3 regions of the Vibrio algicola genome follow, and region 1 is predicted to be linked to each of the others. Evidence: predicted binding sites of a transcription regulator. Region 1 holds the regulator's gene; each other region holds the start of a gene.

What was found. The regulator MetJ, encoded in region 1, represses methionine synthesis genes. The targets are predictions, from matches to a motif close to TTAGACNTNTANANGTCTAA.
Region 2: metK (methionine adenosyltransferase) is a predicted target of MetJ. The motif match lies at 2,314-2,333, and genes of this name have one in related genera.
Region 3: metE (5-methyltetrahydropteroyltriglutamate--homocysteine S-methyltransferase) is a predicted target of MetJ. The motif match lies at 1,464-1,483, and genes of this name have one in related genera.

What each region holds. Positions count from the first base shown of each region.
Region 1 covers NZ_CP045699.1:216,634-221,873, reverse strand. Annotated here, with positions in the region: gene GFB47_RS01010 (O-succinylhomoserine (thiol)-lyase) at 1-580, opposite strand, end outside; gene metJ (met regulon transcriptional regulator MetJ) at 906-1,223, shown strand; gene GFB47_RS01000 (malic enzyme-like NAD(P)-binding protein) at 1,768-3,024, opposite strand; gene rpmE (50S ribosomal protein L31) at 3,185-3,400, opposite strand; gene priA (primosomal protein N') at 3,884-5,240, shown strand, end outside.
Region 2 covers NZ_CP045699.1:528,497-533,736, forward strand. Annotated here, with positions in the region: gene GFB47_RS02380 (DUF2189 domain-containing protein) at 68-844, opposite strand; gene metK (methionine adenosyltransferase) at 1,013-2,164, opposite strand; gene tkt (transketolase) at 2,696-4,690, shown strand; gene GFB47_RS02395 (peptide MFS transporter) at 5,111-5,240, shown strand, end outside.
Region 3 covers NZ_CP045699.1:1,420,801-1,426,040, forward strand. Annotated here, with positions in the region: gene metE (5-methyltetrahydropteroyltriglutamate--homocysteine S-methyltransferase) at 1-1,332, opposite strand, end outside; gene GFB47_RS06550 (LysR substrate-binding domain-containing protein) at 1,661-2,590, shown strand; gene GFB47_RS06555 (DUF4250 domain-containing protein) at 2,619-2,813, opposite strand; gene GFB47_RS06560 (hypothetical protein) at 2,919-3,599, opposite strand; gene GFB47_RS06565 (YgiQ family radical SAM protein) at 3,871-5,240, shown strand, end outside.

The DNA.
Region 1 (5,240 bases):
CCACAAAATCTGCGCCTAATGTAATCGGCTTTTGGTACACCGGTGTCATAAAGGTGTTATCAACGGCCACTAATGCACCGACTTGCTTGGCTTTTTGACAGGCTAACGCGATATCGACCACGCGAACCAAAGGGTTAGATGGAGTTTCAAGTAAAATCAGCTTAGGCTTTTTGGCGATGGCTGCATCAAATTCAGCTTGATTGGATTGATCGACAAACTGAACTTTAAAGTCACCTTTTTGCGCGCGCGTATTAAATAAACGATAAGTACCACCGTAACAATCATGCGGCGCAATAATTAAATCATCAGGGCTTAAGAAAGCCGACACCCATAAATTTAGAGCCGAAGTACCACAATTGGTGATCACCGCGCCTGCACCTGACTCTAATTCTGACAATGCTTGTTCAAGTAGTCCGCGGTTAGGGTTGCCCGAGCGGGTATAGTCGTATTGCGGCACTTCACCAAAGGCAGGAAAGCCGTAGTTGGTAGAAAGATAAATCGGTGGCACGACCGCGTGATATTGAGAATCCGATTCAATACCGGTACGCACAGCAACAGTAGCAGGCTTTCTTGAACTCATGGTGTCTTCCTTTTCCATTTGCGCTTTGTTTTCTTTGAAAATAGATTGATTTAAAGAGTTAAAACCGCAATCACGAATCAATTGTTTGACAGAAATTCAATCTTACCGTTTTTTTAGGCAGTATTGTGCTTTCTCTCGTTCTTTTCTGCTACTTTATCGCTACCAAATCAAGACGTCAACACTTCTGGACGTCTAAACGTCTTTACTTGTGGCAGTCAATGCCGCTAGAATCGCACCCTGACAATTAATAATACCAATCAAAGTAATGAGATGATCAGATATTTACCTTGATTGATATAACAACAATAAACAGCGAAGGTACATGATGGCCGATTGGAATGGTGACTACATTAGCCCGTATGCGGAACATGGGAAAAAAAGTGAACAAGTTAAAAAAATCACAGTTTCTATTCCGCTCAAAGTATTAAAAATACTGACAGATGAGAGAACTCGTCGCCAAGTCAATAACCTGCGCCATGCCACTAATAGTGAATTGTTGTGTGAAGCATTTTTGCATGCTTATACCGGTCAGCCTCTGCCAACCGATGAAGACTTACGAAAAGATCGCCCTGATGATCTGCCAGCAGAAGTGAAAAAACTGATGACCGAAATGGGCATCGAATTCGAAGCTTTTGATGATTAACAACCGATTCTCATTTTAGTCATTAATCACTAAAAATTGATGACTAGGGGCTGTTAATCTTTCGTGGTTGTTTTTGCTGCGAATTGTTGGGTTTTTATACAAGGAAGAGGCTTTGTGGTGTAGCTGGCTACACGAAAAGCCGATGACGAAGTAGAAAAGACCAACAAACGCAGCCCGAAGGGTTCGGCTAAAAGCCTTTTACTCTTCGTTAAGTCTCATTTACTTAGAATAACTAGGCTTCAATCGACTTGCCTCGATTAAAAGGCTTTTATCTCGAACAAAATTTAATCACGAAAGATCAACAGCCCCTAGAAACGAACAAAAAAAGCCCGATCAAATTAGATTTGATCGGGCTTTTTTTGTTCAACTTTCTTCAATTAGAAAGGACTTATACCAATTCCATAAATTTAATGATCATTCAAAATTGAGTACAGAGAAAAGTATCAAAAGCCATGGGTGCCTTGTCTTAAGCGATCAAGGACGGATCAGCGTCTTTTCGGCGTATTCAAATTGATCAAATATAAAATGGAATTGGTATTAAAATTTATTTGTACTGCTCAGGTAACGCAATACGCGCCACACCAGACTTCACCGCCGCGCGAGCGACAGCGCCAGCAACGCGTGGTAATAAACGTGGATCCATTGGTTTTGGAATAATGTACTCCGAGCCAAAGCTTAATGATTCAACCCCTGCAGCAGCTAACACTTCCGCTGGCACTTCTTCTTTAGCCAACTGACGAATCGCCTCTACCGCAGCCAATTTCATTTCAGTGTTAATTTCACTGGCACGAACGTCCAACGCACCACGGAAAATGAATGGGAAACAAATCACGTTGTTAACTTGGTTTGGGTAATCACTGCGTCCGGTCCCCATGATCAAATCATTACGTACTTTGGCAGCAATTTCTGGTTTGATTTCAGGATCTGGGTTTGAACAAGCAAATACCACCGGTTTGTCTGCCATTAATGCCAAAGCTTCAGGTGGCAGTAAGTTTGGACCTGATACCCCTAAGAATAAATCTGCCCCTGTAATCACATCTTCAAGGGTGCGCATGTCGGTGTTATTGGCGAACAATTGCTTGTATTCATTAAGATCGTCACGACGTGTATGGATCACACCTTTACGGTCAAGCATGTAGATTTTTTCGCGCAATGCGCCACATTTGATCAATAGTTCCATACAAGCGACTGCCGCTGCGCCCGCGCCTAAACAAACAATTTTACACTCGTGCAGTTTCTTACCTTGCAGTTCAATCGCATTCAACATGCCGGCAGCGGTGACAATCGCAGTACCGTGCTGGTCATCATGGAATACTGGAATATCACAACGCTCAATCAATTGACGTTCAATTTCAAAGCAATCTGGTGCTTTGATATCTTCTAAGTTGATACCACCAAAGGTGTCAGCAATGTTCGCTACGGTGTCGATAAATTCTTCGATGGTGCGGTGTTTTACTTCAATATCGATCGAATCTAAACCAGCAAAGCGTTTGAACAATAAAGATTTACCTTCCATCACTGGCTTTGACGCCAATGGACCTAAATTACCTAAACCTAAGATCGCGGTACCATTTGAGATCACAGCAACCATATTACCTTTACCGGTATATTTGTAAGCATTATCAGGGTTCAGCGCAATTTCGCGCACCGGCTCTGCCACGCCTGGGCTATAGGCTAAAGCAAGATCTTCCGCCGAATCGGCAGGTTTCGTCAGCGCAATAGCAATTTTACCGGCGATCGGTTGGGCATGATAATCCAAAGCTTGTTGGCGGAAATCTTTGGTCTTTTGAGTATCGGACATAATTTAGGTGTTCCTAAGAAGATGAGGCAGGAATGGCGATAATAATGGATTGCACGGTCGGGATCTACTGTCGCTATTTTATTTTAGACAAGAAAAAAGAGATGCATTTGCATGCATCCCTTTGAAATTTGTCTCTGAGTCTAAAAATTTTAGGCTGAGATTATTTGCTGCTAAGAGCACCAAAACGCTTGTTGAAGCGATCAACACGGCCGCCAGTATCAACGATACGTTGCTTACCAGTGTAGAACGGGTGACATTTGTCACATACGTCTAAGTGGATGCTGTCTTTAGCTAGAGTTGAGCTGAATTCGAAAGCGTTACCGCAAGAACAAGTTGCAGCAACTGTTTTGTATTCTGGGTGGATTCCAGTTTTCATAGGACAAACCTTAATATTGGTCCGTATCGCTATCTGGTTCTTTCCTTTTATCTCACTCTTTATAAAAAGAGATAAACAAAGGATGCCAGACACCATACGTGGTGTTAAAAATGATGCAGAAATCTACATCGTTCGAGGCGCAGTATAATAATGAATCACAGCCCATCGATCAAGGAATTTGCTCTGTTTTTCAGCATTTATTGTTCGAGGCCAATTTCATTACCTTATATGACCCTCGAACATAGACACTAAATAATTGGAGTTACAGTTAGGCGACAAGTGCACGAAGCCCTATGAGCCATCTTTTATAAATAGGCAGGTCAACTATGTGATTAGGGTGAGTAAACGCAGTCTATTGTTGTTTATATAAAATAAGACTGAAGCTTCTAGTATAAACGTGTATAGGTGCTCGAAATTGCAATGGGCTTGCTTTATTATAGAGCCTCATTCGCCGTATTCTGTTGCCACGGAAATTCATCACTTATGCGCCCCACTATCGCCCAAGTCGCTTTGCCTGTCCCGTTGGACAAATGTTTTGATTACCAGATCCCGAATTATTTATATCCGGTGGTAGGCGGACGAGTGTCGGTACCTTTTGGCCGCCAAACCTTAACCGGCATCGTGACCGCTTTGGTCGATACGTCTGATTTACCAGTCGAACAACTCAAGCCCATCAAAGCCTGTTTAGACCAACAACCAGTATGGCCGACGCCTTTATATCAGCTATTGATCTGGTGCAGTCAATTTTACCAATATCCGCTTGGCGATACATTCTCTCTTGCCTTGCCTTCACTACTGCGCAAAGGCAAAGCCGCCAGTTTTGCCAGCATGAAACAATGGCATATTACCGACTCAGGTAAAGATCAATTCGCGGCAGGGTTCGGTCGTGCTCATCTACAAGCTCAAGCGATGCGATTAGTGGAAAATGGCCCCGTGCCTCATCCACTGATGATAGAAGAAGGGGTCAGTAGTAACACCTTAAAAACGCTGCAAGATAAAGGTTGGATCAGTGTGAGCCATTCTCAACCTGTGACCTCTCGTTGGCCCAAAGACATCGAGAATAGCGACCTCAAACCTAAACTGAATGAAGAGCAAGCGATCGCAATTGCCACCGTTAATAATGTATCTGGCTTTGGCTGTTACTTATTGGATGGGGTGACAGGTTCGGGGAAAACCGAAGTATATTTAAACTTGCTAAAACCGGTACTCGATAAAGGTCAGCAAGCATTGATTCTGGTGCCTGAAATTGGCTTAACCCCACAAACGATTCAGCGCTTTAAACGCCGCTTTAATGTGCCGGTAGAAGTAATCCATTCAGGTTTAAATGATACCGAACGCCTCAACGCGTGGTTATCGGCGCGAGATAAGCAAGCTGGCATAGTGATCGGCACACGTTCGGCGCTGTTCACTCCATTTGCTAGCTTGGGCATCATTATTGTCGATGAAGAGCATGACGCCTCTTATAAACAACAAGATACTTTGCGTTACCATGCGCGCGATGTCGCGGTGATGCGCGCCCACAAAGATAATATTCCCATCGTGTTAGGCTCTGCCACTCCGGCACTGGAAACTCTGCACAATGCCCAAGTGGGTAAATATCATTACTTAACCCTAAGCAAACGCGCAGGTAATGCTCAAGCCGCCAGCCATAAAGTGCTCGATATTAAAGGTTTATATTTAGAAGGTGGCTTATCTGCGCCACTAATCGCCCAAATGCGTCGCCACTTAAATGACGGCAATCAAGTCATGTTATTTTTGAATCGGCGTGGATTTTCGCCCGCGTTAATGTGTCATGAATGTGGCTGGATTTGTGAATGTAAGCGTTGCGATGCTTATTATA
Region 2 (5,240 bases), 310 kb from region 1:
ATGATCAAAGTAGGGAGGGGAAGAATATCGAAGATATAAGCGTTGCGCTATACCTGATATATAAAAATCAGTGTTTACGTTGAATGGTGGCTCGATAACCATGCCAAGTGGCAAAACCTAAGATTGGCATCGTGATGAGCATGCCGATCCCTGCGGTGGCAAACCCGATCAAGAGCCCCACCACAATAAGTGCAGCCCACACCATCATGGCTGATAAGTTGTGCTTTACTGCGTTAAAACTGGTAAAGACAGCGGTCATCACATCGACCCGTCTTTCCATCATTAAAGGTATCGAAAAAGCCGAGATAGAAAAAATCAAACAAGAAAAAATGATCCCGACCACCGAACCTGTGACTAAGAAGGGCATAAAGTGTGATAGCGGCGCGCCTTGCATTTCGGGGTATATGGCATGCAGCAAAGAGGCAATACGCATCCAAAAGATCATCGCGACGCACAGCATCACTGCAAAGCTCCATTGCGATACGGAGTTACGCCGAATGGCAAACATGGAATGCAGTAGTTTAGGTGGGTTATTTTTTTCCATTTGCCAACTGGCATCGTAAAGCCCTAATGCTAAAAACGGACCGATCAGCATATAAACAATTAAACTGGGGAAGACCACTAAGTGCGAGCCTTGTAAGAAAACTAGCCATTCGATACCTGCGGCGGCTAAGGCGAAACAGAGTCCGTAAAATAGGCTGACCATAGGGGCATGAATTAAATCGGTGGCACCTTTTTTAAGCCAACCTAGCGGGGCAAAGGTGGCGATATGATTGCATGGGATGGTGCGAGCATATTGGTTATCAGGCACTTTGAAATCAGATGATTTGGCGGTACGAGGCATAAATCCTCCTATGGATTCTCGATTCGTCACGCTTTAACTATTGGCATGATCCGCTTAAATTACAAATTTATTACTCATTATTTATCCGTTATTTTTATAGCTGTAAACAAAAAGCCCTCACCAAAAAGGCAAGGGCTTGATTAAGCTTGTTTTTATTTTTAGTGGCTTTTATAGGCCAGCAAAGGCGCGTAATGAAGCGGCTTTGTCGGTAGCTTCCCAAGGGAACTCTTCACGACCAAAGTGACCATAAGCGGCGGTCTTCTTGTAGATAGGTTGTAGCAAGTTCAACATTTCTTGTAGGCCGTATGGACGTAGGTCGAAGTGTTGACGTGCTGCTTCAACAATAATGTCGGCTGGTACTTTTTCAGTGCCAAAGGTTTCAACCATGATAGATGTCGGCTCTGCAACACCAATCGCGTAAGACAATTGAATTTCACAGCGATCAGCAAGACCAGCAGCCACAATGTTTTTTGCTACATAACGTGCTGCATAAGCCGCTGAACGGTCTACTTTTGATGGATCTTTACCAGAGAATGCGCCGCCACCGTGACGCGCTGCGCCGCCGTAGGTATCAACGATAATTTTACGACCGGTTAAACCACAGTCACCCATTGGGCCACCGATAACAAAACGACCGGTTGGATTGATAAAGTACTTAGTGTCTTTATTTAACCATTCTTCAGGAAGAACAGGTTTGATGATTTCTTCCATTACTGCTTCACGTAGATCCGGCGTTGAGATTGAATCGCTGTGCTGAGTTGAAAGTACCACTGCATCAATACCGACAATTTTGCCTTGATCGTATTGGAAGGTAACTTGAGATTTCGCATCTGGACGTAAGAAATCCAACTTGCCGCTTTTACGAACTTCAGCTTGCTTCTTCACTAATAGGTGAGAATAAGTGATTGGAGCAGGCATTAGAATTGGCGTTTCGTTGGTGGCGTAACCAAACATAATACCTTGGTCGCCCGCGCCCTGATCTTTAGGATCGGCTTTATCGACACCTTGGTTGATGTCTGGAGATTGCTTACCAATGGTATTTAATACGGCGCAAGAGTTGGCATCAAAACCCATATCTGAATGGATGTAACCAATCTCACGAACGGTTTCACGAGTGATTTCTTCGATATCAACCCATGCAGAAGTCGTCACTTCGCCGCCAACCATAACCATGCCGGTTTTTACGTAAGTTTCACACGCCACACGTGCTTTAGGATCTTGCTCTAGGATTGCATCCAATACCGCATCAGAAATTTGATCGGCAATTTTGTCTGGATGACCTTCAGATACAGATTCTGAAGTAAATAAATGCTTAGCCATGTATGTGTGCTCCACTTAAAACCACGTCATTGAGTATTTGATGGCGTGATTGAGTTAGAAAAGATGCGCCCATGATTGAAAGTTAACATGTCAAGAGAGGTTAACGACAAGGGCTCGCGTCTTTTAATAAACGTTAAAATTGTAGGTGTTTCTACATCTAGACGTCTATTCTAGTTTTGATTGCTCGAATTACAAGCCTTTTTTTAATTCAAGGCTGCGAAAACGATTACATCAGTGACATAGCGATAAAAAAGTTCAAATTAAAATTACGGCATAAATTTAGACCCAATACGACAACGTTTGCGTGCCTAACCCTATATTTTACTTACAATCCAGTTGAATGTGGTGAAATGTGTGATAGGTATAAAAAGCGAAAAAATAAAGCGCAGAATCAACAGATCGAGATCTTAACGTTTGCAGTCATAGTAAGGCTTTGCGACAATATCGGCGACCAAGCGGGCTGAGGTTATTCTAGCCCGCTTATCTAACCTTAAATATTAAATATTTTCGCTTATGCACTCAGGAGCAGACATGACGTCTCGTAAAGATCTAGCAAATGCAATCCGCGCTTTAAGCATGGATGGTGTTCAACAAGCCAATTCGGGTCACCCAGGCGCCCCAATGGGGATGGCCGATATCGCTGAAGTTCTTTGGCGTTCACACTTAAACCACAACCCACAAAACCCTGAGTGGGCTGATCGTGACCGTTTCATTCTTTCGAATGGCCACGGTTCTATGCTGATTTATTCTTTGCTTCACCTTTCAGGTTACGAGCTACCAATTTCTGAGCTGAAAAACTTCCGTCAATTGCATTCAAAAACTCCAGGTCACCCAGAATACGGTTATGCACCTGGCGTTGAAACAACAACCGGCCCTCTAGGTCAAGGTATCACTAACGCGGTTGGTATGGCGTTGGCTGAAAAATCTCTAGCGGCACAATTTAATAAAGAAGGTCACGACATCGTTGATCACTTCACTTACACCTTCCTTGGCGACGGTTGTATGATGGAAGGGATCTCGCACGAAGCTTGTTCTTTAGCGGGCGTTCTTGGTCTTGGTAAACTGGTTGCATTCTGGGATGACAACGGTATTTCTATCGATGGTCACGTTGAAGGCTGGTTTGCAGACGATACCCCTAAGCGTTTTGAAGCGTACGGTTGGCATGTTATTCCTGGCGTTGATGGCCACGATGCTGATGCTATCGAAGCGGCGATTGCGGCAGCGAAAGCGGATCCACGTCCTACTTTAATTTGTACTAAAACGGTTATCGGTTTTGGTTCACCTAATAAAGCAGGCACCCACGATTGTCACGGTGCACCACTAGGCGCAGATGAAATCAAAGCAACCAAAGAACAACTTGGTTGGGCACACGGTCCTTTCGAGATCCCAACTGATATTTACGCGCAGTGGGATGCAAAAGAAGCAGGCGCAGCGAAAGAAGCGGCATGGAATGAGAAGTTTGCAGCATATGCCGCGGCTTACCCAGAACTTGCTTCTGAATTTAAACGTCGTACTGCTGGTGATCTGCCAAATGATTGGGAAGCGAAAGCCAACGCCATCATTGCTGATCTTCAAGCAAACCCTGCCAACATCGCTTCACGTAAAGCATCACAAAATGCACTAGAAGCGTTTGGCGCAATGCTACCTGAATTTATGGGCGGCTCGGCTGACCTTGCACCGTCTAACCTAACCATGTGGTCGGGTTCTAAATCACTGACTGCTGATGATGCTTCAGGCAACTATATCCACTACGGTGTGCGTGAGTTTGCTATGACAGCAATTATCAACGGTATCGCACTACACGGCGGTTTTGTTCCTTACGGCGCGACATTCCTAATGTTTATGGAATACGCACGTAACGCAATGCGCATGGCGGCGTTGATGAAAATTCAAAACATCCAAGTGTACACTCACGATTCTATTGGTCTGGGCGAAGATGGCCCAACTCACCAACCGGTTGAGCAAATTGCATCACTGCGCATGACACCAAACATGAGCACATGGCGTCCATGTGACCAAGTGGAATCAGCGGTTGCTTGGAAACTGGCGATTGAACGCAAAGATGCGCCATCTGCGCTTATCTTCTCGCGTCAAAACCTAGCACAACAAGCCCGTACTGATGAGCAAGTTGCGAACATCGCTAAAGGTGCTTACATCCTTAACGATTGTGTAGGCACTCCTGAGCTTATCTTGATTGCCACTGGCTCTGAAGTTGAACTTGCAGTAGAAGCGGCAGCGAAACTCACCGCGGAAGGCAAGCAAGTACGTGTTGTATCAATGCCATCAACCGATGCATTTGATAAGCAAGATGCGGCATACCGTGAGTCTGTATTACCATCAGACGTAACAGCGCGTATCGCAATTGAAGCGGGCATTGCGGATTTCTGGTTCAAGTACGTTGGCCTAGATGGTCGTATCATCGGTATGACAACATTTGGCGAATCTGCACCAGCAGGTGAGCTATTTAAAATGTTTGGCTTTACGGTTGAGAACGTGATTGAGACAGCTCAAGAATTGCTGGCTTAATATCGTGATGTAGCGATTAGCTAAGATGATTATAAATTAGCTAAAACAGTTAGAAAATTGAAAACCGAGTCCTTCAAAGGGACTCGGTTTTTTTATGTCTCCATATCAAAAAAATGCTGATTGCTTAATTGTCAATCAATGACGTGAATAGTTATGCAGTTTTATCTTACAGATAGAATAAGATTTGATGGTGAATTACTCGCTATATCGTGATAGGTAGGGGGGAGAGAAGGGCTGTTTACAGTGATTTCTTGTGATTTAAATCGCAACAAAATGTTGAAAGTGAGTAATAAACTGTGTTCATAATGAAGAATTGACCAACAAATGACTTGGCGATTAAGCGATTAGAGTGTATAAGTATTCACTACTTGTTACATTTGCTTACTTTTGTCGCTCAATTCGAATCAGATGAGGAATACAATGCGGTTACCTTCACAGCCTAAAGGGCTCTTTCACCTTATAGCCATTCAAATGTGGGAATTCTTCAGTTACTACGGAATGCGTTCGTTACTTATCCTTTTCTTAACTGAAAAATTATTGATGAGCGATC
Region 3 (5,240 bases), 1.2 Mb from region 1:
ATAACTGGCACTGCGTTGGGTTAGCGCCTTGGTTAATCCCTTTAAGCGTTGCTGAACTTGAGGTTTATTAACATGCGTGGCGGTTAAGCGATCTTTAATTGGCTGACTGTAAGTGGCACAAGCTTCAATGGCATGTCCATTTCCATCGAGTGCCGCCCCTAGCAAACTCACCTCATTAAGTTTTTGTTTCGCAAACGCAAACCAACTTTTTACTTCTTCACTGAGATCCGTTTCAAGCTCTAAATCAATCGGACTGTGCAATAATGAACACGAGCTTGCTACCCATAATTTATCTCCACGTTGCGCTTTGACTGGTTGCAGCTTTTCAAGCCAAGTTTGCAGATCGGCGCGCCACACATTTCGCCCATTGATCACCCCGACCGATAACACCCAATCTTGTGGGATCGCAGCATTAACCGCTTCCAGTTGTTGTGGTGATGCCGATAAGTCAATATGCAAGCCATCAACATTAAGCTCCACAATTTTGGCTAAGTTATCTTCCACCGAATCAAAATAAGTGGTTAAGAGGATTTTCACATCACTTTGTAAGATCTGATACGCCAATTTGAAAGCATTTGACCATTTATCCTCTAACTCTAAACTTAAGATTGGCTCATCAATTTGTACCCATTCCACCCCGAGTGATTTTAGTTTGCTCAAGATCGCTTGATAGGCCGATAATAACCGTGGTAATAGGCTTAATCGATCAAAGCCATTGTCAACTTCTTCAGCATTAATTTCTTTGCCTAGATACAAATAGCTTAATGGCCCAAGTAACACTGGTTTAACCTTGTGACCGGCTTGAATGGCTTGGTTTACTTCTTCAAATAATTGCGGCCAACTGACTTGAAAACTGTCCTCTTGACTAAACTCGGGCACGATGTAATGGTAATTGGTGTTAAACCATTTGGTCATGTCACCGGCGGCCGCGCCATTATTATCACCCGCATGATCAGAGCCATGCACAGAGCCACAACCACAACTGTCGCCTTCTGAGGCCGATTGACCACGCGCCACTTTAAATAAGGTATCTAAATCAGGGAAACCACCGTTAGAATGTCTGGCCGGAACATGTCCGAGTAACAAACTGGTGCTTAATACATGGTCATACCAAGCAAAATCGCCCGCCGCCACATAGCTTAATCCACTAGTCGATTGATCATTCCAATGACGTTGGCGTAAATCACTGCCGACTTGTTTGAGTTGGGCTTGATTGATCTGCCCTTTCCAATATTGCTCTTGGGCAAATTTAAGTTCACGTTTGTCTCCCACTCGCGGATAGCCAAGAATGTGAGTAATGGTTTTATTAGTTGAATGCGTTGAAGTTGTCATAATGAATATCCTTATCTAAATAAATCCGTCTGGATGGCTAAATAATCCCTTTTCACAGCAACATGAGCAATGTCTATAAATTCACAATCAATATGAATTTTTTTCATAAATAGAGCGTTCCCCATCCATTTTTGGACATCTAGACGTTTACAACCAAGCCTGAAACCAGTAGCTTGTTAAAACAGAGCACTTATGAAAATAAATCGCTCAGTAAAATAGATCTCTTGGTACAACAGGTCACTTGGTAAAACAGGTCACTGAGTAAAAAATCAGCCTGATAAACAAAGCACGGATAAATCAATCGAAAACAACAGATTAAGGATGATCAATGATTGAGATTAAACATTTAAAAACGCTGGTGGCATTACGCGATACCGGATCATTGACCGCGACGGCGACCATGATGCACTTAACTCAATCGGCCTTATCTCACCAATTAAAGGAGTTAGAATCTCGCCTTGGTGGCCAATTATTTTTGCGCAAGACTCGGCCCGTTAAATTCACCTCAGAAGGCGCTATTTTATTAGCATTGGCAGAAGAACTGTTACCTAAACTGGCGCGGGCTGAGAATGACATTGCCAGCTTAAAAGAAGATGTTAATGGACGTTTGCACATGGCGATCGAATGCCATTCTTGCTTTCAATGGTTGATGCCAGCACTGAAAGAATATCAAATCACTTGGCCCAGTGTGACGCTGGATTTTTCTTCTGGCTTTGGGTTTGAACCTTTGCCGGCATTAGTGTCAGGTGAACTAGATTTGGTGATCACTTCCGATATACAGCCGCGCTCAGAGGTGCATTATGAGCCGTTATTTGATTTTGAAATGCGCTTGATCACCGCCACCAATCATCCACTCGCAGACAAAGAGTTCATTAGCCCTGAAGATTTAGCATCACAAACTATGCTGTCATATCCGGTGCAAAAACAACGCTTAGATGTGGTAAAGCACTTCCTCCAACCTGCCGGAATTGAGCCTGCGAAGTGGAAACAGGCTGACAATACTTTAATGTTGGTGCAAATGGTGTCGGCTGGATTAGGTGTGGCGGCGCTGCCTAATTGGGCGATCAGTGAGTTTTCTCGCCAAGGATTAATTACTAGCAAACCGCTTATTTCCAATACCCCAAATGATAAAGGCTTATGGCGACGTTTATTTGCCGCGGTCAGAAATTCAGAAAAAGATAAACGTTATTTAGACGCATTCTTTAGCACCGCTAAGCAGCAGTGCCAAAGTCATTTAGATGGGATCAAGATGGCGTAGTTTTTAGGGGCGGTTGATCGAATGTGTTTTATCTTGCTTTGAACTGGTTGGTTAATGGATCATACTGATAACCTAGCATATCGAGTTTACCAACCAGATCTTCAGTGTCCATTTCATACATGCTGATCAACTCATTAAAACTGTCGCATTCTAAGCGTAATTTTTCGTTCACAATGCCCAGTAAAATCACACTATCGACTCTTTTTACGTTGCTTAAGTCCATCGTCACGCTCCTGCTTATCAAATCAAAGGATGTCGCTTATGTCGGGACATCTAGCAATAAGCATAGACCGTGCGCGATAAATTTTCTGTGATCTTTTCAGTCAGGTTAAAATTGAAACAATAATGAACTAAAGCCAACCAAGGCTGAAAACGACACAATAAAGCCACAAATAGGTTGCGTCTTTTGAATAGTTTTTTGGGTAAACAAATGCCAACTTGAAAACACCACGCTGACAATCAAAGAAACAAAACACACGATAAGTGGCAAGGTAATGTCATGCATATAAGCGATGCTGTATTGAGAGCTTTGCAATAAAACCACAATGCTGACTAACATCGCGCCAATGATCGCCACCACAGGCAATAAACGATGAAAAGCTTGCAAGCGTGAACGAGCGAGCAGTAAGAACACATGACTCAAACTTGCGCCGAGTGTCACCATTGCCACCAGCATAAACAGCATATTGCCCCAATCGCCGCCTAATATAAGTTGGATATTGAAGAATGCGGCCACCGCGATCGCAACATATAACAACCAAATCGGTCCTGAATCGCGTGTTTTTTTCACTTTGACTTGTGAGAAGAAGAACAAAATAAGCGCCCCCACCAATGCCAACGGCCAATACAACAGCCCCAGCGCCAGCCAAGCAACCGCAATAATGGGGAATTGCTTATGGATACGACCTCGCTGTCCTGGGCAAATATCCCCTTTGAGTAAAATAACCAGTAAAACCACTTGAGCGCCAAGCAGCATTGGGGGGATCACGCTAAGTAAATAAGTATACATAGTAAAGTAAAGCTTCCAGTTTTCATTATTTTTATGACGCGAATATTAGCAAATTTATGGTTTAAAATCTTGTGTAATATCTTATAAATACCACAAAGAGAGCGTTTAAAATTTACGCTTATTTGGCAGAATAAAAAGGCTAACTAAGTTATCAGAATACCGACTTAACCCCTTATAAAATGAGGCTATCACGATAAAATAGTTTTACTTTCTACTAGTCGTTTCAGTACGAAATCTGTATACTTTGGCATCCCAAATCAGAGGTCAATTTATGTACAGCGACATCCAACTCTCATCGAAGCCAACCCCTATCGACCAATATCCTAAGTATTGGGCCGAGTGCTTTGGCCCAGCGCCTCTCTTACCGACCAGTCGAAAAGAAATGGACGCCCTTGGTTGGGATAGCTGTGACATTATTATTGTAACCGGTGATGCTTATGTCGATCACCCAAGTTTTGGTATGGCAGTGATCGGCCGTTTATTGGAATCTCAAGGCTTTCGAGTGGGGATCATTGCCCAGCCGAAATGGGACAATAAAAACGATTTTATGACCTTAGGCAAACCGAATTTATTTTTTGGTATCACCGCCGGTAACATGGATTCGATGATCAACCGCTACACCGCAGATCGCAAACTACGTCACGATGATGCTTACACTCCTAATAACGAAGGTGGCAAACGCCCCGATCGCGCAGTGTTAGTCTATTCGCAACGTTGTCGTGAAGCCTACAAAGGCACCCCGATTATTTTAGGCGGAATTGAAGCCAGTTTACGCCGCATCGCCCATTATGATTATTGGTCAGATAAAGTCCGCCGTTCGGTATTATTTGATGCCAAAGCCGATATTTTATTATTTGGTAATGCGGAACGCGCCTTAGTTGAAGTGGCGCATCGCCTTGCCAACAATGAACTGGTTGCAGACATGACCAATATTCGTGGTACTGCGATCAATATTGCCGCTGAACCGGAAGGCTACACTGTGATCGATTCTTCACGAATTGAAAAACCAAGCAAAGCCGTCTTTGTACCGATCAACCCTTATGAAGTCGAAAGCAACTGCGACACCCAATCAAAAGATCAACAAGCAGAAGATGCGGCCAAAACCCAAGTGGTTGAGATGCAACCTGCGAACATTAAATTGGATCGCACACCTCGTCACGATTCAAAAACCACCGCAGTTCGTCTACCTCCTTTCGAAAAGCTGAATAACGACCGTATTTTATACGCGCATGCCACTCGCGTTATGCACCTTGAAACCAATCCTTACTCTGGTCGTGCGCTAATTCAAAAACATGGTGACCGTGAGTTATGGGTTAACCAAGCCCCTATTCCGCTTTCCACTGAAGAAATGGACTTTGTGTTTGGTCTGCCTTATGCCCGTATTCCGCACCCTATGTATGGTAAAGCGAAGATCCCAGCTTACGACATGATCAAAACCTCGGTTAATATTATGCGCGGTTGCTTTGGTGGTTGTTCATTCTGCTCCATTACCGAGCATGAAGGGCGTATTATTCAAAACCGTTCGCAACAATCGATCTTGACCGAGTTAGAAGAAATCCGCGATAAAGTTCCTGGTTTTACTGGCACAATTTCCGATCTTGGTGGCCCTACCGCGAATATGTATCGTTTAGGCTGCTCCGA